DNA from 4 places in the Kluyvera sp. CRP genome. Region 2 is predicted to be linked to each of the others. Evidence: predicted binding sites of a transcription regulator. Region 2 holds the regulator's gene; each other region holds the start of a gene.
The links. Region 2 encodes CRP, which controls carbon source genes, mostly activating them, when cyclic AMP is high. Its sites were predicted from a motif close to ATGTGANNNNNNTCACAT; they were not measured.
Positions count from the first base shown of each region.

Region 1: the regulator CRP is predicted to act here: its motif matches at 4,423-4,440, upstream of K7B04_RS12725 (PTS mannitol transporter subunit IICBA).
Region 3: the regulator CRP is predicted to act here: its motif matches at 5,667-5,684, upstream of K7B04_RS18505 (YchE family NAAT transporter).
Region 4: the regulator CRP is predicted to act here: its motif matches at 4,987-5,004, upstream of K7B04_RS21545 (CidA/LrgA family protein).

Region 1 is NZ_CP082841.1:2,702,342-2,710,040, reverse strand. Features, by position in the region: gene bioC (malonyl-ACP O-methyltransferase BioC) at 1-75, opposite strand, end outside; gene bioF (8-amino-7-oxononanoate synthase) at 59-1,216, opposite strand; gene bioB (biotin synthase BioB) at 1,213-2,253, opposite strand; gene bioA (adenosylmethionine--8-amino-7-oxononanoate transaminase) at 2,338-3,627, shown strand; gene K7B04_RS12730 (kinase inhibitor) at 3,698-4,174, shown strand; gene K7B04_RS12725 (PTS mannitol transporter subunit IICBA) at 4,621-6,597, shown strand; gene K7B04_RS12720 (mannitol-1-phosphate 5-dehydrogenase) at 6,651-7,699, shown strand, end outside.
Region 2 is NZ_CP082841.1:1,560,690-1,568,388, reverse strand. Features, by position in the region: gene mdcA (malonate decarboxylase subunit alpha) at 1-1,078, opposite strand, end outside; gene K7B04_RS07235 (hydrolase) at 1,329-2,351, shown strand; gene K7B04_RS07230 (YheU family protein) at 2,348-2,566, shown strand; gene K7B04_RS07225 (phosphoribulokinase) at 2,632-3,495, shown strand; gene K7B04_RS07220 (OsmC family protein) at 3,546-3,950, opposite strand; gene crp (cAMP-activated global transcriptional regulator CRP) at 4,255-4,887, shown strand; gene K7B04_RS07210 (YccS/YhfK family putative transporter) at 4,942-7,017, shown strand; gene K7B04_RS07205 (aspartate aminotransferase family protein) at 7,010-7,699, opposite strand, start outside.
Region 3 is NZ_CP082841.1:3,903,092-3,910,790, forward strand. Features, by position in the region: gene K7B04_RS18485 (ABC transporter ATP-binding protein) at 1-448, opposite strand, end outside; gene oppC (oligopeptide ABC transporter permease OppC) at 460-1,368, opposite strand; gene oppB (oligopeptide ABC transporter permease OppB) at 1,383-2,303, opposite strand; gene oppA (oligopeptide ABC transporter substrate-binding protein OppA) at 2,389-4,020, opposite strand; gene K7B04_RS18505 (YchE family NAAT transporter) at 4,781-5,428, opposite strand; gene adhE (bifunctional acetaldehyde-CoA/alcohol dehydrogenase) at 5,925-7,699, shown strand, end outside.
Region 4 is NZ_CP082841.1:4,530,136-4,537,834, reverse strand. Features, by position in the region: gene mglA (galactose/methyl galactoside ABC transporter ATP-binding protein MglA) at 1-835, shown strand, start outside; gene mglC (galactose/methyl galactoside ABC transporter permease MglC) at 851-1,861, shown strand; gene sanA (outer membrane permeability protein SanA) at 1,927-2,643, opposite strand; gene cdd (cytidine deaminase) at 2,831-3,715, opposite strand; gene K7B04_RS21550 (CidB/LrgB family autolysis modulator) at 3,845-4,540, opposite strand; gene K7B04_RS21545 (CidA/LrgA family protein) at 4,540-4,938, opposite strand; gene K7B04_RS21540 (LysR substrate-binding domain-containing protein) at 5,063-5,986, opposite strand; gene K7B04_RS21535 (aromatic acid/H+ symport family MFS transporter) at 6,157-7,515, shown strand; gene gtdA (gentisate 1,2-dioxygenase) at 7,527-7,699, shown strand, end outside.

The DNA of each region.
Region 1 (7,699 bases), 1.1 Mb from region 2:
CTCGTCGTGTTGTTGATAAGACGCCGCCGCGCGGCCAAACGCCGCGGCGACCGCCTGTTTATCCACGCTCGCCATGCAAAACCTCCAGCAGATGAGCAACGTCCTGCGCGTCATGCGCGGCAGTGAGCGTCAGACGCAAACGCGCGGTGCCCGCGGGTACCGTCGGTGGACGAATAGCCGTGACCCAGCAATCCTGCGCACGCAAGCGTTCGGCTAACCGCAGCGTGTCTGCGTTATCACCGACGATCAACGGTTGAATGGCGCTCTGCGAGCCGCTCAGCGCGTAGGCCAGCCCTTGCGCGCCACGGCGAAAATCAGCAATGTGTTGGGTCAAAATGTCGCGGCGCTGTTGGCCGTCATCGCTCTGAATGACCGCCAGCGCCGCCTGTAACGCTTGCGCCTGGGCGGGAGGCATCGCGGTGCTGTAAATCAGATGACGGGCGAACTGGATGAAATAGTCGGCGACCGCCTGGCTGCAAAGCACCGCCGCGCCGCTCAGGCCAAAGGCTTTGCCGAACGTCACCACCAGTAGCTCCGGCTTAACGCCCTGCTGAAAGCAACTGCCGCGTCCATTTTCACCGACTACGCCAATACCGTGCGCATCATCGACCATCAGCCACGCGTCGGCGGCACGCGCCGCGGCGGCGACCTCGGCCAGCGGCGCGCTGTCGCCATCCATACTGAACACCCCTTCCGTCACCACCAGCTGTTGCCCTTTGACGGGGGCAGCCAGCAGCCGGGCAAGGTGATGGCGGTCGTTATGCTGAAAACGCCGCAGCTGCGCGGGGCTGAGGGTTGCCGCTTCAAGTAGCGATGCGTGGCTCAGGCGGTCGGCGGCGATACGATCCTCGCGTCCAGCCAGTGCAGCAATCACCGCCTGATTGGCGGCAAAACCGGAGATAAACAACAGCGCGCGGTCATAGCCGAGCCAGTCCGCCAGCTGTTCTTCCAGGCGCAGATGCGCCTGGTGGTAGCCGGTGACATGCGCGGATCCGCCGCTGCCGACGCCGTAACGTTCCGCCCCGTCCTGCCAGGCACGAATCACCTGCGGGTGCTGGCTGAGGCCCAGATAGTCGTTGCTGGAAAAATTGCGGTAACGGCGTCCTTCGCACATCAACCAGCGCCCAGCCCCCTGCGCCAGCGGCTGGCGCTGGCGAAAGGCCTGCGCTTCACGACGTTCAGCGACAGCGCGGTCGATTCGCTGCTGCCAGCTCATACCGCCGCCGCGTTGTAATAATCGTCGGTATCCGGCGTCATCAGCGCCTGTTCGAGACGCTGCTGCTGCTCGTTGTCTCCGGCGGTGACCGTGGTTTGCTGCGGGTTCAGCCCCAGCTTGCGGAACAGCTGTAAGTCTTTATCTTCTTCCGGGTTTGGCGTCGTCAGCAGCTTGCAGCCGTAGAAGATGGAGTTAGCGCCCGCCATAAAGCACATTGCCTGGGTCTGCTCGTTCATCTGCTCACGCCCCGCGGACAGGCGCACGTGCGAGGTCGGCATCATGATACGCGCCACGGCAATCGTGCGAATAAAATCAAAGGCATCAACGTCTTCGTTATCGGCCAACGGTGTGCCTTTGACCTTCACCAACATGTTGATCGGCACGCTTTCCGGCGGCGTCGGCAGATTGGCCAACTGGAGCAGCAGACCGGCGCGGTCATTAACCGTTTCCCCCAGCCCGACGATCCCGCCGGAACACACTTTAATCCCGGCTTCGCGCACTTTATCCAGGGTATCAAGACGTTCCTGATAGCTGCGGGTGGTGATGATATTGCCGTAGAACTCCGGAGAGGTATCGAGGTTGTGGTTATAGTAGTCCAGCCCCGCCGAGGCCAGACGCGCCGCCTGGCTGTCAGAGAGCGTTCCGAGCGTCATACAGGCTTCGAGCCCCATCTCTTTGACGCCCTGTACCATCTGCTCGAGATACGGCATATCGCGCTCGTGCGGGTTTTTCCATGCCGCGCCCATACAGAAACGGGTGGAGCCTGCCTGCTTGGCTTTGCGCGCCGATTCCAGCACCTGTTCCACTTCCATCAGGCGTTCGCTCTCCAGCCCGGTTTTGTAGCGTGAACTCTGCGGGCAGTACTTGCAGTCTTCCGGACAGGCGCCGGTTTTAATCGACAGCAGCGTACTCACCTGTACCTGCTGAGGGTCAAAATGTTGGCGATGGACCTGCTGCGCTTCAAACAGCAGTTCCAGCAGCGGTTTTTCGAAAAGAGCGGTGACCTGCGACATTGTCCAGCGTAAAGGGTGAGCCATTGGCTTCTCCGGGGGTTTTGTTAATTTTCGGTTCGGTTTATACTCGTAAACCTAAAACTTTTCAAAATGGTTTACAAGTCGATTATGACAACGGACGATCTCGCCTTCGATAGCCGCCATATCTGGCATCCCTACACCTCCATGACCGCACCGTTACCGGTTTATCCAGTGGTTTCCGCCGAGGGCTGCGAGCTGCAGCTTGCCAGCGGCGAGCGTCTGGTCGACGGCATGTCCTCCTGGTGGGCGGCGATTCATGGTTACAATCACCCGCGTCTGAACGCGGCGATGAAAACGCAGATTGACCAGATGTCGCACGTGATGTTTGGTGGGATAACCCACCCTGCCGCGGTGGCACTGTGCCGCAAGCTGGTGGCCATGACGCCCGAACCGCTGGAGTGCGTCTTCCTGGCCGATTCCGGGTCGGTGGCGGTTGAAGTGGCGATGAAGATGGCGCTGCAGTACTGGCAGGCCAAAGGCGAGTCGCGTCAGTGTTTTCTCACCTTCCGTAACGGCTACCACGGCGATACCTTCGGCGCGATGTCGGTTTGCGATCCGGATAACTCCATGCACAGCCTGTGGAAGGGTTATCTGCCGGAGAATCTGTTTGCCCCCGCACCGCACAGCCGCTTTGACGGTGAGTTCGACGAGTACGATATGGTGGCGTTTGCCCGCCTGATGGCCGCTCATCGCCACGAGATTGCCGCGGTGATCCTTGAGCCGGTAGTCCAGGGGGCGGGCGGCATGCGGATGTATCATCCGGAGTGGCTAAAGCGCATCCGTAAGATGTGCGATCGTGAGGGGATCCTGCTGATTGCCGACGAAATTGCCACAGGCTTTGGCCGCACCGGCAAGCTGTTCGCCTGCGAACACGCGGGGATCAGCGCCGATATTCTGTGCCTCGGTAAAGCGCTCACCGGCGGCACGTTGACGCTGTCTGCCGCGATCACCACGCGCGAGGTGGCGGAAACCATCAGCAACGGCGAAGCGGGCTGCTTTATGCACGGGCCGACGTTTATGGGCAATCCGCTGGCCTGCGCGGTGGCGACGGAAAGCCTGGCGCTGCTGGAAAGCGGCGAGTGGCAGACTCAGGTGGCAGCGATTGAGCAGCAGCTTAAGCGCGAGCTGGCCCCCGCCTCCGACGCGCCGCTGGTCGCCGATGTACGCGTTCTGGGCGCGATCGGCGTGGTCGAAACGCGCTACCCGGTCAACATGGCGCTGCTTCAGCGATTCTTTGTTGAGCAAGGGGTCTGGATTCGACCATTTGGCCGCCTGATCTACCTGATGCCGCCGTACCTGATTACCCCGCAGCAGCTGACGCGTCTGACCCGCGCGGTGTGCCTCGCGGTCGAACAGGAAACATTTTTTATCCAATAAGCAGCGGTAATCTGCCGCGGTTAACGCTACACTCCTTTGTTAATCAGTAGATTAACAAAGGAGGCAGTTGATGAAATTAGTCAGCCACGATCTGCGTGACGGCGAGAAACTACCCCAGCGCCAGGTATTCAATGGGATGGGTTACGACGGTGAGAATATCTCGCCGCATCTGGCCTGGGACGATGTGCCTGCCGGAACCAAAAGCTTCGTTGTGACCTGCTACGATCCGGATGCCCCAACTGGCTCCGGCTGGTGGCACTGGATTGTCGCCAACATTCCAGCCGACACCCGCGAACTGCCCACCGGCGCAGGCTCCGGCCTCGTTGGCCTACCTGCCGGCGCGCTGCAAACCCGCACCGATTTCGGTAAAGCAGGCTACGGCGGCGCAGCACCGCCAAAAGGCGAAACGCATCGCTATATCTTTACCGTCCACGCGCTGGATATCGACAAAATCGACGTTGACGAAGGCGCCAGCGGCGCAATGGTGGGCTTCAACGTCCATTTCCACAGCCTCGGCAGCGCGAGCATTACCGCACTGTTCAGCTAACCGTACGTTAAACGTATTCAGCCCTGCCGGGAAACCGCGCGGGGCTTTTTTTATTGCAGATGTAATTTTCTAACGAAAAAAGGGCTGAAGAGAAAAGCGAAAGTGGCTGATGGGGTTAGCGCTAAAATAGCTTGTGAATGAGATCACAATTTGGAAACAAACACGCCAACATAAAAGGTGATTTTAATCACAAAAAATAGCGAGACAAAGGCGATAATTTAACGTTGTAGCAGACTTACAGCCCATTTATGTGATCTAAATCACCATAAACACCCCAAAACCCGGCCAATCACAGTGACTAAGATCACAAAAAACCCTCGGGGTACGCGAGACGAAAACGGCGTGATAGAGTCGATTTTGCATACAGAACGACTGGCTGGTTTTTGGCGAAACCAGCACAACTATTACGCGCGCAACATCTGACGCGCACCACGAGGGGTGTTTTTATGTTATCACCAGATATCAAGGTCAAGGTACAGAATTTTGGCCGCTTCCTCAGCAATATGGTGATGCCCAATATTGGCGCATTCATTGCCTGGGGTTTGATTACCGCACTGTTTATTCCTACCGGCTGGTTGCCGAACGAGACGCTGGCTAAGCTGGTCGGCCCAATGATCACCTATCTGCTGCCGTTGTTAATCGGCTATACCGGGGGGCGCCTCGTGGGCGGCGAGCGCGGCGGCGTGGTCGGCGCGATCACCACCATGGGGGTGATTGTCGGCGCCGATATGCCGATGTTTATGGGCGCGATGATCGCCGGTCCGCTGGGCGGCTGGGCCATCAAACGCTTTGACCGCTGGGTTGATGGGAAGATCAAAAGCGGCTTCGAGATGCTGGTAAACAACTTCTCTGCCGGGATTCTCGGCATGCTGCTGGCGATGCTCTCCTTCCTGGCGATTGGGCCAATGGTGGAGCTGCTGTCGAAAGCGCTGGCGAGCGGCGTCAACGTCATGGTGCAGAACAACCTGCTGCCGCTGACCTCAATTTTTGTCGAGCCGGCCAAAATCCTGTTCCTCAATAACGCCATCAACCACGGTATCTTCTCACCGCTGGGTATTCAGCAGGCGACGGAAACCGGTAAGTCTATCTTCTTCCTGATTGAAGCTAACCCGGGTCCGGGTCTGGGGATTCTGCTGGCGTACATGTTCTTTGGCAAAGGCAGCGCGAAGCAGTCCGCAGGCGGCGCGGCGATTATTCACTTCTTCGGTGGGATTCACGAAATTTACTTCCCGTACGTCCTGATGAACCCACGCCTGATTCTGGCGGTGATCCTCGGTGGGATGACCGGCGTCTTTACCCTGACGCTGTTCAACGCGGGCCTGGTCTCTCCGGCTTCTCCGGGTTCTATTTTTGCCGTCCTGCTGATGACGCCGAAAGCGTCGCTGATTGGCGTCGTACTGTCGATTCTGGCCTCCACGCTGGTTTCCTTCCTGACGGCGTCGATGCTGCTCAAACGCGTTCGCGTGGGTGATGAAGAGAGCAACGGTCTGGCGGAAGCCACCCGTCGCATGCAGAGCCTGAAGCAGCAGTCAAAGTCCGGCGCTAAACCGTCCGGCGAACTGCCACAGCCCGCACCGGCGCTGGATTTGGCGAAAGACCTGCACCACGTGCGTAAAATCATCGTCGCCTGCGATGCCGGAATGGGCTCCAGTGCGCTCGGCGCGGGCGTGCTGCGTAAAAAGGTAAAAGACGCCGGTCTGAGTCATATTTCAGTGACCAACTGCGCCATCAACAGTTTGCCGGACGATGTCGATCTGGTGATCACCCATCAGGACCTTACCGAACGCGCCATGCGTTTTGCACCGCAGGCAATGCATATGTCGCTCAGCAACTTCCTCGACAGCGGCCTGTACACCGACTTAACCACCCGCCTGCTGGCCGCTAAGCTGCCGCCCGCGGCGAACGACAGTCGCCTGATTAACCAGACGATTATCGCCGCCAACGACGATGCGTTCACGCCCGGCGAGCGCGAGGAAAACCTGTTTAAGCTCAGCGCCGATAACATCTTCCTTAACTTAACCGCCGACACCAAAGAGCAGGCCATTCGCTTTGCCGGTGAAATGCTGGTCTCCGGCGGCTACGTCGAGCCGGATTACATCGACGCCATGCTGGCGCGTGAAGCGCTGACCACCACCTACCTCGGAGAATCTATCGCCGTTCCGCACGGCACCGTAGAAGCCAAAGACCGCGTGCTGCGCACCGGGATTGTCATTTGCCAGTACCCGCAAGGCGTACGTTTCGGCGACGAGCCGGACGATATCGCGCGCCTGGTGATCGGCATTGCCGCCCGCAATAACGAGCACGTACAGGTTATCGCCCGCTTAGCCAACGCGCTGGATGATAAGGACGTGATCGAACGTCTGACGCAGACCACCAGCGTGCAGGAGATTTTACAGCTCCTGTCCGGCGAGCAAGCGGCATAAGGCAACGGGGCGTACAGCCCCTGATACGGAACGTTTTTTTCGAGGTAACAGTCATGAAAGCAATTCATTTTGGCGCAGGGAATATCGGTCGCGGCTTTATTGGTAAACTGCTGGCGGACGCACAGGCGGAGCTGACCTTTGCCGATGTCAACCAGCCGCTGGTCGATCAGCTGGCGCATCAGCAACATTATCAGGTCAACGTGGTGGGGGAAAATGCTCGCGTTGAGCAGGTCAATCGCGTCAGCGCCATCTACAGCAACAGCCCGGACGCCATCGCGCAGATTGCCCAGGCCGATATCATCACCACCGCCGTTGGCCCGCAGGTGCTGAGCAAAATCGCCAGCACCCTGGCCCAGGGATTAATCGCCCGTTTTGAGCGCGGCAACCACCAGCCGATGAATATCATCGCCTGCGAAAATATGGTGCGCGGCACCAGCCAGCTTAAGCAGCACGTGCTGCAATCGATACCCGCCGAGCTGCACGGCTGGGTGGAAGAACACGTCGGGTTTGTCGATTCGGCGGTCGACCGTATCGTGCCGCCGGGGGCCGCAGCGAACGACGATCCGCTGGATGTCACTGTTGAGACCTTTAGCGAGTGGATTGTTGACCGTACCCAGTTTAAAGGTACGTTACCGGACATCGCCGGGATGGAGCCCACCAGCAATCTGATGGCCTATATTGAACGTAAGCTGTTTACCCTCAATACCGGCCATGCGATAACCGCCTATCTTGGCCAATTGGCAGGCTATCAGACTATTCGCGACGCCATCCTCGACCCGGCGATACGTGAAGCAGTGAAAAATGCCATGCGCGAGAGTGGCGAAGTACTGATTCAACGTTACGCCTTCGATCCCCAGCAGCATGCAGCCTACATCGATAAGATTCTCACCCGCTTTGAGAACCCTTATCTGCATGATGAGGTGGAGCGCGTTGGCCGTCAGCCGCTGCGTAAATTGAGCGAGAACGATCGCTTAATCAAACCGCTGCGAGGAACGCTGGAATACGGGCTCCCCAATCGCCACCTGATTATCGGCATTGCCGCCGCCCTGCATTATCGCAGCGACCAGGACCCGCAGGCGCAAGAAATGGCAAACCTGCTGGC
Region 2 (7,699 bases):
CCTGCAAGGTGGAACCGATAAACATATCCACCGCGTACTGACCTGCCAGCTGGCAGAAAGCACGGTTGGAACGCATGGAGCCGTCGGAACCGGTGAAGAAGATATCCGGACGGGCGCGGATGTACTCTTCCATCCCCAGCTCACCGCCGAAGCAGTGCACGCTTTCTACCCAGCCGCTTTCAATCGCCGGGATCAGCGTCGGATGCGGGTTCAGGGTCCAGTGTTTACAGATTTTGCCCTTCAGACCCAGCTGTTCGCCGTAGGTTGGCAGCAGCAGTTCAATCGCCGCGGTGTTGAAGCCGATACCGTGGTTCAGCGACTGCACCTGGTGTTCCGCGTAGATGCCTTTAATCGCCATCATCGCCATCAGGATGTGTTCCTGTTTAATCAGGCGCGGGTCACGGGTAAACAGCGGTTCGATAAAGAACGGCTTGTCGGCGACAACCACGTAGTCAATCCAGGAACCCGGAATATCCACGCGCGGCAGGTCGCATTCGTCATCCACCAGTTCGTTCACCTGCGCGATGACAATGCCATCGTGGAACGCGGCGGCTTCCACCAGCGCCGGGGTATCTTCGGTACTCGGCCCGGTGTAGAGGTTGCCTTTACGGTCAGCCTTATAACCGGCAATCAGCGCCACGTTCGGGGCCAGGTCGACGTAAAGACGGGAGTAAAGTTCGATGTAAGTATGGATGGCGCCGATTTCCAGCTGACCATCTTCCAGCAGCTGCGAGATGCGCAGGCTCTGGGTGCCGGAGAAGGAGAAGTCCAGCTTGCGGGCGATGCCTTTTTCAAAGATATCCAGATGCTCGCTGCGCCCGACGCTTGGCATAATCATGTGCAGGTCGTGCACAATCTGCGGGTTCACCTCAGCCAGCATACGGGACAAGAAATCTGCCTGCTTTTGGTTATTCCCTTCTAATACCACGCGGTCACCCGGCGCGATCAGTTTTTCCAGCATCGCGGTCAGGTCTGCGGTCGGCAGCACCTTACCCTGCACCGGAACGGAAGCCAGACGGCGCTGTTTTTCCGTGCGGCGGGTGTTCCAGACTCGTGCTGGCGTTTGCCCAGATAACATTATTAACCTCCTGATTCAGCTAATCATTTTGATTGCTTAACACAGCTAAGAGTGTGAACCCTGGTGAGAAAGTCATCAATTAAGCGTAGGAGAGAATCATTAGCTTGAGAGTAATAATTGAAGTAACAATTTGTGATAAGGATCAGAACCCAAAGGGATAAAAACGACTACCTGTGCCTCATTTTCATAAACACAATGGCAAAGTGACGGTATAGTAGGCGGCAGATTAACGAGTAAACATCGCGTAGACATGACTGAAACCACCCACCACGATCTCAACATCGACACCCAAAGCAGCGCCGACTTCGTGCCGATGCGCGGCGTCAGCAATCGTCATTTGCAGACCATGCTGCCGCGTCTTATCCGCCGTAAGGTGCAGTTCACGCCGCACTGGCAGCGCCTTGAACTGCCGGACGGCGACTTTGTCGATCTGGCGTGGAGCGAAGATCCGCAGGCCGCGCGCCATAAGCCGCGTCTGGTGGTGTTTCACGGTCTGGAAGGCAGCCTGTATAGCCCGTACGCGCATGGCCTTATCAATGCAGCGAAAGCGCAGGGCTGGCTGGGCGTGGTGATGCATTTCCGTGGCTGTAGCGGCGAGCCTAACCGTCTGAACCGCATCTACCACTCCGGCGAAACGGAAGACGGCACCTGGTTCCTGCACTGGCTGGCGCGCGAATATGGTCACGCCCCGACTGCGGCAGTGGGCTACTCGCTCGGCGGCAACATGCTGGCCTGCCTGCTCGCCAAAGAAGGCGACGAAGTGCCCATCGATGCCGCCGTGATTGTCTCGGCGCCGTTTATGCTGGAAGCCTGTAGCTACCACATGGATAAAGGCTTTTCACGCGTTTATCAGCGCTATCTGCTCAACCTGCTAAAAGGCAACGCAGCCCGCAAGCTGAAGGCCTATCCCGGCTCTTTGCCGGTCGATTTGCGTCAGTTGAAAAGCATGCGCCGCATCCGCGAGTTCGACGATTCGATTACCTCGAAGATCCACGGTTTTGCCGATGCCATTGACTATTACCGCCAGTGCAGCGCGATGCCGATCTTAAGCAAGATCACCAAGCCGACGCTGATCATCCACTCAAAGGACGATCCGTTTATGGATCACCACTCCATCCCCGCACAGGAAGAGCTGCCGGAGAACGTGGAGTACCAGTTGACGGAATACGGTGGTCACGTAGGTTTTATCGGCGGCACTTTGCGCCACCCGGAAATGTGGCTGGAAAAACGCATTCCCGCCTGGTTGATGCGCTGGTTGGGAGCAAAAGCATGATTATTCCCTGGCAGGATATCGACCCGGAGACGCTGGACAACCTGATTGAAAGCTTTGTCTTGCGCGAAGGCACTGATTATGGTGAATATGAACGTTCACTTGCGCAAAAGGTCGCCGACGTAAAACACCAGCTACAAACAGGCGAAGCGGTGCTGGTCTGGTCTGAGCTTCATGAGACCGTCAACATCATGCCCCGTAACCAATTTCGCGGTTAACTATACTCTAACGGCAGGAGGCGTTTACCACGCTTCCCTTGTCGTCTTTTCAGGGAGTTATTCGCATGTCTGCCAAACATCCGGTTATTGCCGTTACCGGCTCCAGCGGCGCGGGGACCACCACCACCAGCCTCGCCTTCCGTAAAATCTTTGCTCAACTCAACCTGCGCGCGGCAGAAGTGGAAGGCGACAGCTTCCACCGCTATACCCGTCCGGAAATGGATATGGCCATTCGTAAAGCCCGTGATTTGGGCCGCCATATTAGCTACTTTGGTCCGGATGCCAACGACTTCGGCCTGCTGGAACAAACCTTTCGCGACTATGGCGTGAGCGGTAAAGGGCAGTCGCGTAAATATCTGCATACCTACGACGAAGCGGTACCGTGGAATCAGGTACCCGGCACGTTTACCCCCTGGCAGCCGCTGCCAGAACCGACCGACGTGCTGTTCTACGAAGGGCTACACGGCGGCGTAGTGACGCCACAGCATGATGTCGCCCGCCACGTCGATCTACTGGTCGGCGTGGTGCCAATCGTTAACCTTGAGTGGATCCAGAAGATGATCCGCGACACCAGCGAACGCGGACATTCCCGCGAAGCGGTGATGGATTCCGTGGTGCGTTCGATGGAAGACTATATCAACTACATCACGCCGCAGTTCTCCCGCACCCATATCAACTTCCAGCGCGTGCCGACGGTCGATACCTCTAACCCGTTTGCCGCCAAGGGCATTCCGTCGCTGGACGAAAGCTTTGTGGTGATTCACTTCCGCAATCTCGACAACATCGACTATCCGTGGCTACTGGCCATGCTGCAAGGCTCATTCATCTCGCATATGAATACGCTGGTGGTTCCCGGCGGGAAGATGGGGCTGGCGATGGAATTGATCATGACACCGCTGGTGCAGCGTATGATGGAAGGGCGAAACTAATGCACGAACCCTCACCCCACAGGGGCGAGGGATTCGCTGCGTGCGAGGAATTACCCTTCGATCACTTCGTAGGAGTGGGTGATATTCACCGCTTTTTCAAGCATCAGCGCAACAGAACAGTACTTCTCGGCAGACAGATCCACCGCACGGGAAACCGCCGCATCCTTCAGCCCTTTACCGGTGACGATAAAATGCAGATTGATGTGGGTGAACAGGCGCGGCGCTTCTTCACGACGCTCGGAGGTCAGCTTCACTTCGCAGTCGGTCACGTCGTTGCGGCCCTTCTGCAGGATAGACACCACGTCGATGGCGCTACAGCCGCCCGCGGCCATCAGCACCACTTCCATTGGGCTTGGCGCTTTATCGCCAGAGTTGCCGTCCATCAGGATCTGGTGTCCAGAAGCGGACTCACCGAGGAAGGTCAGCCCTTCAACCCATTTCACACGCGCTTGCATAATTTTTAACTCCAAGGTTGCAATTTTCTTCTCAGATTACGCGCACATAACAATTCTCGCAATGGAAGGCGATCGACGTCATGCTGAAGCGAGACACCAGGAGACACACGGCTAAAGCTATGCTAAAACAGTCAGGATGCTACGGTAATACATAAACGTACTGCATGTATGCAGAGGACATCACATTACAGGCTGCGACAGTATTCGACAGCCGACTTCCCAGGTAACGGGAAGGATACTATTGCAACCGGTGGCCGCAATGCTTTTGCCGCCGGGAAGAGCTTATAACAGAGGATAACCGCGCATGGTGCTTGGCAAACCGCAAACAGACCCGACTCTCGAATGGTTCTTGTCTCATTGCCATATTCATAAGTACCCATCGAAGAGCACGCTGATTCACCAGGGTGAAAAAGCAGAGACGCTGTATTACATCGTAAAAGGCTCAGTGGCAGTACTCATCAAGGACGAAGAAGGGAAAGAGATGATCCTCTCTTACCTCAACCAGGGCGATTTCATCGGTGAGTTAGGCCTGTTTGAAGAAGGCCAGGAACGCAGCGCGTGGGTACGGGCAAAAACCGCTTGTGAAGTTGCTGAAATCTCTTATAAAAAATTCCGTCAGCTGATCCAGGTTAACCCGGACATCCTGATGCGTCTCTCTTCGCAAATGGCGCGTCGTCTGCAGGTTACCTCTGAGAAAGTCGGCAACCTGGCGTTCCTCGACGTCACCGGTCGTATCGCTCAGACCCTGCTGAACCTGGCAAAACAACCTGACGCAATGACCCACCCGGACGGGATGCAGATCAAAATCACCCGTCAGGAAATCGGCCAGATCGTCGGCTGCTCTCGTGAAACCGTGGGCCGTATCCTGAAGATGCTGGAAGATCAGAACCTGATCTCCGCACACGGCAAAACCATTGTCGTTTACGGTACCCGCTAATCCAGCCCAAACGGCGTATTGCGTCATGCAGTACGCCGTTTTTGTTTTCCCCCTATGTGGCGCAGGCTGATTTACCACCCGGAAGTCAACTATGCACTGCGGCAAACGCTGGTGCTGTGTCTGCCCGTTGCCATTGGTCTACTGCTCGGCCACCTCCAGCAGGGGTTGCTGTTCTCGCTGGTGCCCGCCTGCTGCAACATTGCCGGGCTTGATACCCCGCATAAGCGTTTCTTCAAGCGTCTGATCATCGGCGGCTGCCTGTTCGCCGGATGTAGTCTCGCCGTTCAGCTGCTGCTGGCGCGCGATGTGCCTTTGCCACTGATTCTGACCGGGCTAGCGCTGCTGCTTGGCGTCACGGCAGAGATCAGCGCGCTACACGGACGACTGCTGCCCGCCTCGCTAATTGCCTCCATTTTTACCCTCAGCCTGGCAGGGAATATGCCCATCTGGCAGCCATTATTGATCTATGCGCTGGGGACATTATGGTACGGGCTATTCAACTGGTGGTGGTTCTGGATGTGGCGCGAGCAGCCGCTACGCGAGTCGCTCAGCCTGCTTTACCGTCAGCTTGCCGACTACTGCGAAGCCAAATACAGCTTGCTCACCCAGCATACCGATCCCACCACCGCGCTGCCGCCGCTGCTGACTCGCCAGCAAAAGGTGGTGGACCTGATTTCCCAGTGCTACCAGCAACTGCACATGCTGGCGGCGAACCAGCACAATGACTACAAGCGGCTGCTGCGCGCTTTCCAGGTTGGGCTGGATTTGCAGGAGCATATCTCCGTCAGCCTGCATCAGCCGGAAGAGGTGCAGAAGCTGGTTGAACGCAGCCATGCGGAAGCGGTAATCCGCTGGAATGCCCAGACGGTAGCCGCACGCCTGCGCGTGCTGGCGGACGATATTCTCTATCACCGCTACCCTACCCGCTTCAACATGGATAAACAGATTGGCGCGCTGGAGAAAATTGCCGACCAGCACCCGGATAACCCGGTGGGTCAGTTCTGTGCCTGGCACTTCAGCCGCATTGCCCGCGTGCTACGCTCCCAGCGCCCGCTGTACCCGCGTAACCTGATGGCCGACAAAGAACGCCGTCTGCCGCTGTTCCCGGCGTTAAAAAGCTACCTCTCTTTGCGCTCTCCCGCCCTGCGTAACGCCGCGCGTCTCAGCGTGATGCTGAGCATCGCCAGCCTGATGGGCGCGGCGCTGCACCTGCCGAAACCGTACTGGATCCTGATGACGGTGCTGCTGGTCACACAAAACGGTTACGGCGCGACCCGGGTGCGAATTTTCCACCGAGCAGCGGGTACCCTTGCCGGTCTGGTGATTGCCGCCGTGGCCCTGCACTTCCACACGCCGCAGGGCTGGGCGCTAACGGGCATGCTGATAGTGACGTTAGTGAGCTACCTGATTATTCGTCGCAGCTACGGTTGGGCGACCGTCGGCTTTACCATCACCGCGGTGTACACCCTGCAAATCCTGACGCTTAATGGCGAAGAGTTTATTGTCGCCCGCTTTATCGACACCATCATTGGTTGCCTGATCGCCTTTGGCGGCATGATTTGGCTATGGCCGCAGTGGCAGAGCGGCCAGCTGCGCCAGAACGCCCAGGCGGCGCTGGAGGCCGATCAGGACGCTATCCGCCTGATCCTCAGCCCCGACCCACAGGCACCGAAGCTGGCCTACCAGCGCATGCGCGTCAACCAGGCACACAACACGCTGTACAACACGCTGAACCAGGCGATGCAGGAGCCGGGCTTTAATTCACGTTATCTTGAAGATATGAAACTGTGGGTGACCCACAGCCAGTTTATCGTCGAGCACATCAATGCCATGACGACGCTGGCGCGCGAGCACAATATGTTGACGCCTGATTTGGCGCAGCAGTACCTGGAGTCGTGTGAGATTGCTCTACAACGCTGTCAGCAGCGTCTGGAATACGATGAAGCGGGGAGCAGTGGCGAGGTCAACATTATGGAAGCGCCGGATTCACTGTCCCACGGGCCGTTAAGCACCATGGAACAGCATCTCCAGCGAATTCTGGGGCACCTGAACACCATGCACACTATTTCGTCGGTGGCCTGGCGCCAGCGCCCACGGCACGGCGGCTGGTTAAAGCGGCAAACTAGCTAACAATTTTCGCGACGGCCTGGGCAAAGCGCTGCATACCTTCGTCGATATCCACCTCTTCCACCACCAGCGAGGGGGCAAAGCGCATCACGTCCGGGCCGGCATTCAATACCATCACACCGACATCCGCTGCCGCATACAAGAAGTCGCGCGCGCGGCCTTTGTACTTCGCGTTCAACTCGGCGCCAATCAGCAGCCCCATCCCGCGCACATCGCTGAAGACATCGTATTTCGCGTTAATCTGTTGCAGATGCTGAACAAACCGCTCGCGCTTAGCATTGACGCCGTTCAGCACTTCCGGCGTGTTGATAATATCGAAGGCCGCACCGGCGACCGCGCAGGCCAGCGGGTTACCACCGTAGGTAGAGCCGTGCGAACCGACGTGGAAAGCGCTGGCAATATCGTTGGTTGTCAGCATGGCGCTGACCGGGAAGCCGCCGCCCAGCGCTTTAGCGCTGGTCAGAATGTCCGGCGTCACGCCGTAGTGCATGTAAGCAAACAGTGAACCGATACGCCCCATGCCGCTCTGCACTTCATCAAAGACCAGCAGCGCCTGATGCTTGTCACACAGGTCGCGCAACCCTTTGAGGAATTCAGGTGTCGCCGCCTGCACGCCGCCTTCGCCCTGAATCGGCTCCACCACCACCGCGCAGGTGTGGTCATCCATCACCGCTTCCACCGCGTG
Region 3 (7,699 bases), 2.3 Mb from region 2:
GCATTTTGACCGCATCCAGCATTTTGACCGACTCTTCAAACGCTTCGGCCTTGCCCATGCCTTTATGCAGCATCAGCACTTCCATCAGCTGCTCGCCTACCCGCATGTACGGGTTCAGGGAGGTCATTGGGTCCTGGAAAATCATTGAAATCTGCTCGGCACGCAGTTTATTCAGCGCATGCTCTGGCAGGTTAAGGATCTCTTTCCCGTTAAACAGTGCCGAACCGCCGATCCGCCCGTTGCTTGCCAATAGCCCCATCAGGGCAAACGCCGTTTGCGATTTACCCGAACCGGACTCGCCGACGATCCCCAACGTCTCACCCGCACGCAGGCTGAAGTTGAGGTCATTAACGGCGGTCACATCACCGTCAGGCGTCTTAAAGGTCACACGCAGATCTTTTACGTCCAGCAACCGCTGCGACGTCGTTGCCGTTTCAATTATGCTCATGGCAACACTCCTTAACGGTCTTTCGGGTCGAGGGCATCACGCAGGCCATCGCCGATAAAGTTGAAACAAAACAGCGTCACGACCAGGAATCCAGCCGGGAACAGCAGCAGCCACGGCGACACTTCCATCGAGTTAGCGCCATCGCTTAACAGCGCTCCCCAACTGCTCAGCGGCTCTTGTGTCCCCAGACCAAGGAAGCTCAGGAAGGATTCAAACAGAATCATGCTTGGCACCAACAGAGAGGCGTAAACCACCACGACCCCGAGTACGTTCGGCACGATATGGCGGACAACGATGCTCGCGGTAGAGACACCGCCGACCTGGGCCGCCTCAATAAACTCTTTACGTTTCAGGCTAAGCGTCTGACCGCGCACGATACGTGCCATATCCAGCCAGGAAACCATCCCGATGGCGACGAAAATCAACAGGATGTTTTGCCCGAAGAAGGTCACCAGCAAAATGACGAAGAACATGAACGGGAAGGAGTTGAGGATTTCCAGCAGGCGCATCATCACCGAATCAACTTTGCCGCCCAGATAGCCAGAGAGCGAACCGTACAACGTCCCTACGATGACGGCCACCAGCGCGGCAGCAATACCGACCATCAGTGAGATACGTCCGCCGATTGCCACACGCACCAGCAGATCGCGCCCGGAAGAGTCGGTGCCAAAATAGTGACCGGACTCCATATCTGGCGCGTTGGACATCATGCCCCAGTCGGTATCGAAGTAGGAAAACTGCGATAACATCGGCGCCAGCGTTACGAAGAGCGCAATCAGCACCAGCACGACCAGGCTGGTGACCGCCGCGCGGTTATGCATAAAGCGTCGGCGCGCATCCTGCCACAGGCTACGCCCTTCGACTTCCAGCTTCTCGCTGAAACTTTCCAGCGCCTCGCTGTTCTTTTTACTTAACATCATAGCGAGCTCCAGCCTTAATAACGGATTTTCGGGTCAATAACGGCGTAGAGCACATCTACCACCGCGTTAAACAGGATCGTTAATGCGCCAACCAGAATCGTCAGGCTAAGCACCAGAGAGTAATCGCGGTTAAGCGCTCCGTTAACGAACAGCTGTCCAATCCCCGGCAAGCCGTAGATGGTTTCAATCACCATCGAACCGGTAATAATACCGACGAAGGCAGGCCCCATATAAGAAAGCACCGGCAGCAGCGCGGGTTTTAACGCGTGGCGGAAAATAATCCGCCGCATCGGCAACCCTTTTGCGCGGGCGGTACGAATAAAGTTGGAGTGTAAAACTTCAATCATCGAGCCACGGGTAATACGCGCAATGCTGGCGATATAGGCCAGAGAGAGCGCAACCATCGGTAGAATCATGAATTTCAGCGCCCCACCGTTCCAGCCGCCGCCGGGCAGCCAGTGCAACGTAATCGCAAATATCATCACCAGCAGCGGCGCGACGACGAAGCTGGGAATAACCACCCCGGTCATTGCTACCCCCATGACCGCATAGTCCCATTTCGTGTTCTGTTTTAATGCCGCAATCACGCCAGCCGTGACGCCCAAAATAACCGCCAGCAGAAACGCTGCCGCGCCTAATTTTGCCGACACCGGGAAGCTCACTGCGACCAGATCGTTAACGGAATAATCTTTATATTTAAAGGATGGGCCGAAATCACCGTGGGCTAACTGCTTCAGGTAATTACCGTACTGCACCAGGATAGGATCGTTTAAGTGATACTTTGCTTCGATGTTGGCCATGACCTCGGGCGGCAGCGTACGCTCACCCGTAAATGGGCTGCCCGGCGCAAGGCGCATCATAAAGAAGGAAATCGTAATAAGGATAAATAGCGTCGGAATCGCTTCCAGACAGCGACGTAATATAAATTTCAACATTGCCCGTACCTTCTGGCATGTGCCTTTGCACTGCTCTCAAATAAGACACGATGGGGAGAGCACATGCTCGCCCCACGTATTGCCATTAATGCTTGATAACGTACAGATCTTTGGTATAGACGTTATCCATCGGGTCTTTACCGGTGTAGCCGCCAACCCATGGTTTCACCAGGCGGGCGTTAACGTAGTAATAGACCGGTACGATAGCGGTATCTTTATCCAACTGCTGCTCAGCCTTGGCATACGCGGCTGTACGCTGCTCTTCGTTGGCGGCTTTTACCGACTCAGCCATGATCTTATCGAACGCTTCGCTCTTATAGTGCGCGGTGTTCATTGAGCTACCGGACAACATGGTGTTCAGGAAGGAGGTTGGTTCGTTGTAGTCCGCGCACCAGCCAGCGCGCGCAACGTCATAAGTCCCCTGGTGACGAGTGTCGAGGAAGGTCTTCCACTCCTGGTTAACCAGTTTGACTTCAACGCCCAGGTTCTTACGCCACAGTGAGGCCGCGGCGATAGCCAGTTTTTTGTGCAAATCGGAGGTGTTGTACAGCAGGTTGAAGGTCAGCGGCTTATCAGCGGTATAACCCGCTTCCGCCAGCAGTTTTTTACCTTCTTCATTACGTTTTTCCTGTGACCACTTGAACCACTCTGGTTCGGTCAACTTCGCGCCATCGGTATACGGCGGCGTGTAACCATAAGCCGGCAGGTCGCCCTGGCCTTTGACCTTGTTAGCGATGATATCGCGGTCCAGACCCAGCTTCAGTGCGGTACGTACGCGAGCGTCGGTGAACGGGGCTTTCTGGTTGTTAATTTCGTAGTAATAAGTACACAGATACGGATCGACGTGAACTTCGTTCGGAATCTCTTTTTTCAGTTTCTGGAACAGTTCGATCGGCAGCTGGTTATAGGTCATATCCAGCTCACCGCTGCGGTAGCGGTTTACGTAAGTCACTTCAGAAGAGGTCGGCAGCCAGGTTACCTGATCGATAACGGTCTTCTTGTTATCCCAGTACTGTGGGTTACGTTCCATCACGATACGTTCGTTAACAACCCAGTCTTTCAGGGTGTACGCACCGTTAGTTACGATGTTGCCCGGCTGAGTCCATTTCTCGCCGAATTTCTCGATCGCCGGTTTGTAAACCGGAGACATCGCCGGGTTCACCAGCAGCTTATAGAAATAAGGCACTGGCTCACTCAGCGTCACTTCCAGAGTGTGGTCATCGATCGCTTTGACGCCCAGTTCGCTCGGTGCTTTTTTACCGTCGATAATTTCATCAACGTTCACAATATGGCCGTACTGTGGATAGCTGGCATATGGCGATGCGGTTTTCGGATCGACCAGACGCTGCCAGCTATAAACGAAATCTTGTGCGGTAACCGGTTCGCCGTTGGACCATTTGGCATCTTTACGCAGATGGAATGTCCAGACTTTAAAATCTTTATTGTCCCAGCTTTCGGCGACGCCCGGAATCGGGTGACCGTCTTTTGGAGAGGTATTCAGCAACCCTTCGAACAGGTCGCGGCTGATATTCGCCTCTGGCACCCCTTCAATTTTATTCGGGTCGAGAGACTGCGGTTCAGCACCGCTATTTCGTACCAGCGTTTGTTTGCTCGCTAACTCGGTGCCTGCAGGAACATCTGCAGCCATTACGTTCCCTGCGATCAGCGCTGTGAGAATGCCAGCCGCAACCAGGCTTTTTTTTGTGATGATGGACATTGTGTTGATACTCCGTTCATTATTATTACTGACTGTGGTCAGCCTGTTTAGTCCCCTTTCGGGTTCCTGTGCAGCGCAGGAGATTTTTGCGTCTGCCAGGTCATTTACTGCCTGCTATCACCGACTTTTTTATTACGGCCGCTCTTATGGCAGCCTGACGTCGATTCATTAAAGCCTCCCCCCTGTCGGGACGCTTTTCTTATTCTGTTCATAACTGCTTACATATGGAAACAGTTATCATTTACATAGCTTTATGTTGCGAATAACTCAGGCCGGAAAGTACCAAATGCCGATTATCGCCGCCAATATAATTTGCAAATTTGTTAACCAATTCTCTTTTAGCCAGCAAAGCAGCCTGTTGATGACAGCGTATGCACAAAACACGATATTCTTAAATCTATTATTATCAGATAGATATACAAAAAATGGTGCCTGTTGTTTGCTGGCTCAGTATCAGAGGCTGTTTTTTGTACGAAAATTTAACAGTTGCTCATTTTTTAGCACATAACTCTGCCCTGAAACTGAAATTACTAATATCATTTCAATTATCTAACAGCAAGCCCCAGAGTATCGTGTGAGGGAAATAACATTTATGTGAAGAAAGATGGTATGGCAGGACAAGAATATCTTGTTGATATGTATATATTTATTCAAATATTCAAATTGATTATTTGTACAGCGACTTGCGGAATGAGTGATATGTTTTTCTGATATTAACGGCAACAGTAGTTTTGAGTGCCCTACCGTCGCCGCAGAATAATTAGCCGACCAGACCCGGGAAGATGGATTTGATACCGGTCACAATGAATTCAATCCCCAACGCCATCAGTAACAACCCCATAATACGGGTGACCACGTTAATCCCCGTTTGCCCCAGCATACGCACCAGCCACGGAGAAATACGGAAAATGCCCCAACAACACCAGGCGAATAGCGCAATAGATAAGGAAAAACCGAGGAGATAGGTTAGCGAATGATAGCGTGTACCCCATACGATCGTGGAGCTAATAGCCCCCGGCCCCGCCATCAATGGCAGCGCCAGCGGCACAACCCCCAGACTTTCACGCACGGCAGTCTCTGATTTCTCCTGCTTGTTCTGCTTATCTTCTCCCAGCTTGCCGCTGATCATCGACATCGCAATCGAGACCACCAGGATCCCGCCAGCAATACGGAAGGAATCAATCGAGATACCGAAAAGTTGCAGGATCAGATCGCCAAGGAATAACGAAGTCAGGAGAATAATGGCAACCGACAGACTAGCCGTCAGGTTGGTTTTGTTGCGCACCGCTGCCGTTTGATAACTCGTCAGGCTGATGAAAACCGGAATCAGACCAACCGGGTTCACCAGTGCAAACAGTCCAATAAAGAACTTAAAGAAAATAGGAAAATCAAACAACGTCTGAATCACGTGAACCCCGGAGCATCATTAAAAGTTGTCGTTGATGAACAGTAAATCGAGAGTGGCGCAGACAATACCTTTTTTATCGACCATGTTCACCAGAATTGTCCAGAAAAATGAGGTAAAAACAGAGTGTTATAAATTCGTATAAAGTATGCTAATGTTTACAGCACCGATACTCACGAATGATTAACAGCTTCTACATTTTGCTAAAACAGCCCTGCTGAAAGGTGTCAGCTTAGCTTAAATTTGATTTAGATCACGTAAATCGTACTCAGAAGTGGGTAATCTGCTTACACCGAAAGAGAAACGACCTCATAAAAAAGTCGTATTTTTTCCGGTAAGCTCCTTGGCTAAATCGAAGCTCTTTTAGTAAATCAAGTGGATCAGTTCGTGGGTAACGCTTTGTTTCCTTAACTTTTTCGCCAGCTGCAGGTGATTTGTCTATACTGACTTGTCGAGCAGATGATTCACTAAAAAAGTTTAACATTATCAGGAGAGCATTATGGCTGTTACTAATGTCGCTGAACTTAACGCACTCGTAGAGCGCGTAAAAAAAGCCCAGCGTGAATATGCCAGTTTCACTCAAGAGCAAGTTGACAAAATCTTCCGCGCCGCCGCTCTGGCCGCTGCAGATGCTCGAATCCCTCTCGCCAAAATGGCCGTTGCCGAATCCGGCATGGGTATTGTTGAAGATAAAGTGATCAAAAACCACTTCGCTTCAGAATATATCTACAACGCCTATAAAGATGAAAAAACCTGTGGCGTGCTGTCCGAAGACGACACTTTCGGTACCATCACTATTGCTGAACCTATCGGCATCATCTGCGGTATCGTACCGACCACTAACCCGACTTCTACCGCTATCTTCAAATCGCTGATCAGCCTGAAGACACGTAACGCCATCATTTTCTCTCCGCACCCGCGTGCTAAAGACGCAACCAACAAAGCGGCTGACATCGTGCTGCAGGCTGCTATCGCTGCTGGCGCACCGAAAGATCTGATCGGCTGGATTGACCAACCGTCTGTAGAACTGTCTAACGCGCTGATGCACCACCCGGACATCAACCTGATCCTCGCGACCGGTGGCCCAGGCATGGTTAAAGCGGCATACAGCTCCGGTAAACCTGCTATCGGCGTAGGCGCTGGTAACACTCCGGTTGTAATTGATGAAACCGCTGATGTGAAACGTGCCGTTGCGTCCGTTCTGATGTCTAAAACCTTCGATAACGGCGTAATCTGTGCTTCTGAACAGTCTGTTGTTGTTGTTGATTCCGTTTATGACGCAGTACGTGAGCGTTTCGCGACTCACGGCGGCTACCTGCTGCAGGGTAAAGAGCTGAAAGCTGTTCAGGACGTTATCCTGAAAAATGGCGCGCTGAACGCGGCTATCGTTGGTCAGCCGGCATACAAAATTGCAGAACTGGCAGGCTTCTCTGTTCCTGAAACCACCAAGATTCTGATCGGTGAAGTAAAAGTCGTTGATGAGAGCGAGCCGTTTGCTCACGAAAAACTGTCTCCGACCCTGGCCATGTACCGTGCGAAAGACTTCGAAGACGCTGTTGATAAAGCGGAAAAACTGGTTGCGATGGGCGGTATCGGTCATACCTCTTGCCTGTACACCGACCAGGACAACCAGCCAGAACGCGTAGCTTACTTCGGTCAGATGATGAAAACCGCGCGTATTCTGATCAACACCCCGGCTTCTCAGGGTGGTATCGGCGACCTGTATAACTTCAAACTCGCACCTTCCCTGACTCTGGGTTGTGGTTCCTGGGGTGGTAACTCCATCTCTGAAAACGTTGGTCCTAAGCACCTGATCAACAAGAAAACCGTTGCTAAGCGAGCTGAAAACATGTTGTGGCACAAACTTCCGAAATCTATCTACTTCCGCCGTGGCTCTCTGCCAATCGCGCTGGATGAAGTGATTACCGATGGCCACAAACGTGCGCTGATCGTGACCGACCGCTTCCTGTTTAACAACGGCTACGCTGACCAGATCACTTCTGTTCTGAAAGCGGCTGGCGTTGAAACCGAAGTGTTCTTCGAAGTTGAAGCTGACCCGACTCTGACCATCGTCCGTAAAGGTGCAGACCTGGCGAACTCGTTCAAACCAGATGTGATCATCGCGCTGGGCGGCGGTTCCCCGATGGATGCAGCGAAAATCATGTGGGTTATGTACGAACACCCGGAAACCCACTTCGAAGAGCTGGCGCTGCGCTTTATGGACATCCGTAAACGTATCTACAAGTTCCCGAAAATGGGCGTGAAAGCAAAAAT
Region 4 (7,699 bases), 2.2 Mb from region 2:
TACCCAGCCGCTGGAAGGGCTGGATATGGACAAGATCATCGCCATGATGGTAGGGCGCTCGCTAAACCAGCGCTTCCCGGACAGGCAGAACGTACCGGGGGAAGTGATCCTCGACGTGCAGCACCTGACATCCCTGCGCCAGCCGTCGATTCGCGACGTATCGTTCCAGTTGCGTAAAGGGGAAATCCTCGGTATCGCCGGGCTGGTGGGCGCCAAGCGTACCGATATCGTTGAAACGCTGTTTGGCGTACGTGAAAAGTCGAGCGGGACCATTACCCTGCACGGTAAGAAAATCAACAACCATAGCGCCAACGAAGCGATTAATAACGGTTTTGCGCTTGTTACCGAAGAACGCCGCTCAACCGGTATTTATGCTTACCTTGATATTGGCTTTAACTCTTTAATTTCGAATATCAAGAGTTATAAAAACAAAGTCGGCCTGCTGGATAATTCACGTATGAAGAGCGATACCCAATGGGTTATCGACTCGATGCGCGTAAAAACCCCAGGGCATCACACGCAAATTGGTTCGTTATCCGGCGGTAACCAGCAGAAGGTCATTATTGGACGCTGGCTGTTAACTCAGCCTGAAATTCTGATGCTGGATGAGCCGACTCGCGGTATCGACGTGGGTGCAAAATTTGAAATTTATCAATTAATCGCCGAGCTGGCAAAGAAAGATAAAGGGATCATTATTATTTCTTCAGAAATGCCAGAGCTGCTGGGTATTACTGACCGTATCCTTGTCATGAGTAATGGCCTGGTTGCCGGAATTGTAGAAACGAAAACCGCAACGCAAAACGAAATTCTCCGTCTTGCGTCATTGCACCTTTAATTTCAGGGGCTCGACATGAGTGCGTTAAATAAAAAAAGCTTTCTCACTTATCTGAAAGATGGCGGTATTTACGTTGTTCTTTTGGTTCTGCTGGCTATTATTATTATCCAGGACCCAACTTTCTTAAGTTTGTTGAACCTTAGTAACATCCTGACTCAGTCTTCTGTACGTATTATTATTGCCCTCGGCGTTGCCGGGCTGATTGTGACCCAGGGTACCGACCTGTCGGCGGGTCGTCAGGTCGGCCTCGCGGCGGTGATTGCCGCGACGCTGTTGCAGTCGATGGAAAACGCCAACAAGGTTTTCCCGGAAATGGCGACCATGCCAATCTTTGTAGTCATCCTGATTGTTTGCGCGATTGGCGCGGTGATCGGCCTGATTAACGGGATTATCATCGCTTACCTGAACGTGACGCCGTTCATCACCACGCTGGGTACGATGATCATCGTTTACGGCATTAACTCCCTGTACTACGACTTCGTGGGCGCGTCGCCGATTTCCGGCTTTGACAGCGGCTTCTCGACCTTCACGCAAGGGTTTGTCGCACTCGGTAGCTTCCGCCTTTCGTACATTACCTTCTACGCGTTGATTGCCGTTGGGTTTGTCTGGATCCTGTGGAACAAGACTCGCTTTGGTAAAAACATCTTCGCTATCGGCGGCAACCCGGAAGCGGCGAAAGTCTCCGGTGTGAACGTTGCGTTGAACCTGCTGGTGATTTATGCGCTGTCAGGCGTGTTCTACGCCTTCGGCGGGATGCTGGAAGCGGGTCGTATCGGCTCAGCAACCAACAACCTCGGCTTTATGTACGAACTGGATGCTATCGCGGCCTGCGTGGTGGGTGGGGTTTCATTCAGCGGTGGCGTGGGTACGGTGCTCGGCGTGGTGACCGGTGTTATCATCTTCACCGTTATCAACTACGGTCTGACCTATATCGGCGTCAACCCGTACTGGCAGTACATTATCAAAGGCGCGATTATTATCTTCGCGGTGGCGCTGGATTCACTGAAATACGCGCGTAAGAAATAACATATACATTAGGCAAAAAGCCCGGCGTTTGAACCGGGCTTTTTTACGTTTAAGCGTTGAGGTTATCAGGATTTTTTCTTCTGCAGTTCCAGCAGCTGCTCCGGCGTTACCGCCGGGTACCCCTGCGCATCATCCGGTACTTCCTGCTGGGCAGGAATCGGGATCAGCGGGCCTAAGAAGCGCGGCTCGCGCTTAAACAGGTAAAGATCGGCCAGCGCGCCAAAGCGGGCGCCAAATTCACGCAGACGAACGCTCCACATATCTTTCGGTGATGGCACCGCATAGCACTGCGCCTGAATGCCCATATGCAGGGCGATAAACAGCGCGCGTTCGCAATGGAAGCGCTGGGTAATGATGATGAAGTCGTTGGTGTCGAACACTTTACGGGTACGGACGATGGAATCGAGCGTACGGAAGCCGGCGTAATCCAGCACGATATCTTCCGGCGCCACGCCAGCTTTGATCAGATCGCGGCGCATGGTCATCGGTTCGTTATAGCTTTGCAGCGCGTTATCGCCGCTCAGCAGCAGATAGTTGACCTTGCCGCTGTTGTAGGCGTTAAGGGCACCCTGAATACGGTAACGGTAATACTGGTTGATCACGCCGGTGCGATAGTACTTCGCGGTGCCGAGCACCACACCCACCTGACGGTAGGGGAGATCTTGCAGCTCGTCATAGATGTAGGGCGCTGTTTTCCAGCTCATCCAGCGATCGAGACCCAGCACGGTCAACAGCAGCAGGCCGCACAGGACTAACAGGCTGTATAACACACGCTTTAACATGAACTTGGCTCAACCGTGGACGAGGGAGACATCAGGCTACTTTACCCGTCGGGCAAGCGCAAGAAACCATCGTTTAATTGCGGGGAAATTAGACAACGGAGGCGGATTACCGTTTGTAGGCCGGATAAGGCAAAGCCGCCATCCGGCAATCCGCGCCAGTCAGCCTGATGGCGCTGCGCTTATTGGGTTATGCCAACAGAACGCGATCGATATTGTGGCAGCCGAGCGCTTTCAGCGTTGCGGCGGTGGCATCCCACTGAATCAGCGGCGCGTCGGCGCGTTCTGCCAGAATGGCGCGCTGAATATCCGGGTAGTCGTAGCCGTTCAGGCTCAGCAGGTTCAGTGCGCCCTGCAACGGTGGCAGCGTCGGGTTAAACGCGGCGTTTTCAGCGTAGCTGCCGCTGAAAATGGTGCCATCGCGTAACTCCAGCGCGACGCCAGACGGCGATTGGCTGTACGGGGTATGGCTCTGATTCGCGGCTCGAATCGCAGCCTGTGCCAGTGCGTCGCCCTCGAGCGGATAACCGTGATCCTGTGCGTCCATCAGCAGGGTCTTGATCTCCAGATCTTTCGGGCCAAAGGCGTCCGGCAGGTAATCCTGCAACGTGTGTGGCTGACGGCCCGGCAGATTGATACGCAGCGCCAGTCCGCTGTTCAGCTCGTTCATAAACTGACGGCAGTGGCCGCACGGCGTGTAGTTGACGGTAATCGCTTGCAGCGCTTTTTCACCGCGCAGCCAGGCATGGCTGATGGCGCTTTGCTCGGCATGAACCGTTTGTTGCATGGTCGCGCCAAGGAATTCCATGTTGCCGCCGAAATACCAGGTGCCGCTGACACCGCGGGCAATCGCGCCAACGTTAAAGTGAGAGAGGTCTGCGCGGGCGCAAGCGGCCGCCAGTGGCAGGAGCGCGAAAGCGAGCGCGTCTTCGTCCAACCCCGTCGCCTGTTGCAGCGATGAGACCTGCCCGGCGCTTAACAGGGCAGGGAAGTGCGGATCGGCTAACAGCGGAGCGATAGCGGTCTGCAGGTCTGCCGCCAGTTGCGTAAAAGCAGATTGAAAACGTGGATGCATGGCGTTGTGCCTCATAACAATGTAATGGGATCGTAGTGTACGGGGCACGAACGCGACAATAAGTGATCAATATCTCATTGCTAGTGCAACGCATGCAATCTCAACCAAAAATGTGTGATTTGTCTCGTTTTATCCCACGACCGCCAGAATAATCGGGAACAGGAACGGTGCGATCAGCGAGGTAATAATCCCGCAAATGACCAAAGCCAGTGAACTAAACGCCCCTTCCTGGTAGTCCAGCTCCGCGCAGCGGGCGGTACCGAGGGCGTGCGACGCGGTGCCCATCGACAGGCCGCGTGAGGCTTTAGTGGTAATGCGCATCAGATTCAGCAGCGTATGGCCAAACACCGCGCCGAGGATCCCGACATAAATCACGCACACCGCGCTTATGGCTGGAATACCGCCGATGCTGCCGCTCACCGCCATCGCAATCGGGGTCGTGACCGATTTCGGCAGAATAGAGGCGGCAATTTGCGGCGATGCGCCCATCATCAGCGCCACGGTGGTGCCGGTAATCATCGCCACCGCGCTACCGATAAAGCAGATAGTGATGATGGATTTCCAGCGCGCGCGAATCTGGTGCAGCTGTTCGTACAGCGGGTAGGCGAGGGCGACCACCGCCGGTTGCAGAAGGTCGTTCAGTACTTCGCTGCCTTTGAAATAGTGGTCGTACGGGATGCCGGTCAGCATCAGGAACGGAATAATCACCACCATAGAAACCAGCAGCGGGTTGAGCAGCGGCATTTTGAAACGCGCGCCCAGCTTACGGGCGGCAAAAAAGACAACCAGGGTCAGCGGCAGCGACCACCATATATAATGGAGCATTATTTTTTCGCCTCTTCTTGCCCAACGACGTTACGTTCCCCGTGTACCAGATGTGAGCTCCAGCTCACCACGACCAGCACCACCAGGGTACTGATCGTGCAGGAGACTACCACCGGGCCAAACTGCGCGCTGAGCAGCGCGAAATACTGCATCACGCCAACGCCAATCGGCACAAACAGCAGCGCCATATAGCGAATAAGCACGTAGCAACCGGGGTTGACCCATTTGGCGGGCAGAATTTGCAACGCCAGCAGGACGAACAGGATAAGCATGCCGATAATGCTACCGGGGATGGTGATGGGCAGCAGCGAAGAAACAAAAATTCCGGCATAAAGGCAGGCGTAAATCAGCACGAATGCACGCAGGTATTGCCAGATAATATTCAGTGATTTGAGCATGGGATTCACCTTTGGTGGAATGCATTCATCATACAATTAAACCCTGAAATGTGCTACCGATCACAACATGAAATCTGAGCATAGCTGATATAGATAAGCGGAACATCAGCCATCTGTCCGCAGGTTAGCCCTCATGGTGTACCGGATGCGATAAAAAGTGGAGAAAACGGCTCAGCGCCAGCGACGGGAGATCCTTCTTGCGCCAGAATACGCCAACGCTGCCTTTCTGCTCAATGCGCGGCAGCGCCAGAATCGAGAGCTGTCCCTGACGTTGATAGCGTTCGGCCAGACGTAAGGAGAGAATCGAAATCATATCGCTGCTTTGCAGCAGGTTAACGCTGATGTTCATGGACGCCGATTCGATGGTATTTTCCGGCAACATCACGCCGTTTTCCACCAGCGCATTATCGATACTCTGGCGGATGGGCGTGCCGTTTGGCCAGACTATCCAGCGCCACGGGGCCAGATCGTTCCAGGTCAGGCTGGGGAGGCGCGCCAGTGGATGGTCGGTGCGCGCCACAAAGCACACCGGTTCGGTATACAGCACTTCATAGTTCAGCGGCAGTTCCAGCGCCCGGCCGCCGATACGCCCCACCACCACATCCACCACGCCGGACTGTAAATCATGCAGCAGCGGCGTCATTACCTTTTCTTCAATATTCAGATGTAGCGTCGGCATTTCGGCCAGCAGTGGGAAAATCGCCTGGGAAACGCAGTCGGTGGCCACCGGCGAGCAGCCAATTTTCAGGCTGCCAACCAGCCCGCCTTGCTTAAAGCGCTCCATCTCAAACTGTGAACGTTCGATATCGTTGATTAGCCGCTGGGCGTGCTGAAGCAGCAGCTTGCCGCCTTCCGACGGACGTAACCCTTTACTGTGTCGCTCGAACAGCGTCAGACCCAACTCTTCCTCAAACTGGGTCAGCCACTTCGACAGCGCGGGCTGCGTGATGTGCATTCTTTTCGCCACCTGGGTGAGATTTCCCTGCTCGCCGAGCGCCACCAGGATATGCAAATGATGTAGCTTCAGTTTCTGCGTCCAGTCCGCCATCAGGTATAACCTCCTGGTTATGGTTAAGCATGAAATGCCATTGTACAACTCATTTCTCTTATCACAAAATGGCAACATAAAAGCAAAAAAAGAAACATCTTACCCTGTGCCGTTCGGGCCAGACGCGCGAACGGCGAAATGGATAACCTGCATTTACCGAGGCCCTCCCTATGACGCAACGACGTGAACTTCAGGCGCTAATCGACGCCGCCCCTATCGGCGCGATGCAGTGGCGCGTCATTATTTGCTGTTTCCTGGTGGTGATGATGGACGGGTTTGATACCGCCGCCATCGGCTTTATCGCCCCGGCCATTCGTGAACACTGGCAACTGAGCGCCGCCGATCTTGCCCCGCTGTTTGGCGCCGGTTTGCTGGGCCTGACCGCAGGCGCGCTGCTGTGTGGCCCGCTCTCCGACAAGCTTGGGCGTAAACGGGTGATTGAATGGTGCGTCGCGCTGTTCGGCCTCTTCAGCCTGTTGTCAGCCTTCTCGCCCAATCTGGAAATGTTAATTGTACTGCGCTTCTTAACCGGCCTCGGCCTCGGCGGCGCGATGCCTAACACCATTACTATGACCTCGGAATATCTGCCGTCCCGCCGTCGCGGTGCGCTGGTCACCCTGATGTTCTGCGGCTTTACCCTCGGTTCGGCGCTCGGCGGTATCGTCAGCGCGCAGCTGGTGGCGGTGATTGGCTGGCACGGCATTCTGGTGCTGGGCGGCGTGCTGCCGCTGGCGCTGTTCTTCGGCCTGCTGGTCGCGCTGCCGGAGTCGCCGCGCTGGCTGGTCCGTCGTCAGCGTCCGCCAGCACAAATCAGCCGTACGCTCAGTGCCATGACCGGTGAGCGCTACGAAGACACCGAGTTCTGGCTGGATGAGCCCGCCGCCACGCAAAAGGGCAGCATCAGCCAACTGTTCGCCGGGCGTCAGCTCACCATCACGCTGATGCTGTGGGTGGTGTTCTTTATGAGTTTGCTGATCATCTACCTGCTTTCGAGCTGGATGCCGACGCTGTTGAACCATCGTGGTATCGATTTGCAACACGCCTCGTGGGTGACGGCGGCGTTCCAGGTCGGCGGTACGCTGGGCGCGCTGTTGTTGGGCGTACTGATGGATAAATTCAATCCTTTCTGGGTGCTGGCCGTCAGCTATGCGTTGGGGGCGGTATGCATTGTGATGATTGGCCTGAGCGAAAACGGTTTGTGGCTGATGGCGCTGGCGATTTTTGGCACCGGCATCGGTATCAGCGGGTCGCAGGTGGGGCTTAACGCGCTGACCGCGACGCTCTATCCCACGCAAAGCCGCGCCACCGGCGTGAGCTGGTCCAACGCCATTGGCCGCTGTGGCGCCATCGTCGGTTCGGTCTCCGGCGGCATGATGATGGCGATGAATTTCTCATTCGACACCCTGTTTTTTGTGATTGCCGTACCGGCCGCCGTTAGCGCCGTCATGCTGACATTGCTGACGCTGGTCGTACGCCAGTCATCCCGAGTACCCGAATCGCAGCCCGTTATGGGCGCGGTGAAAAGTTAAGGAGAATAATAATGACCGCGGATGTAAAACACGATCGCCAACAGTTCTACCAGCACATTTCCGGGCAAAACCTGACGCCGCTGTGGGAATCGTTGCATCACCTGGTGCCTAAAACGCCGAACGCCAACTGCGCTCCGGCCTACTGGAACTACCAGGAAATTCGCCCGCTGCTGCTGGAAAGCGG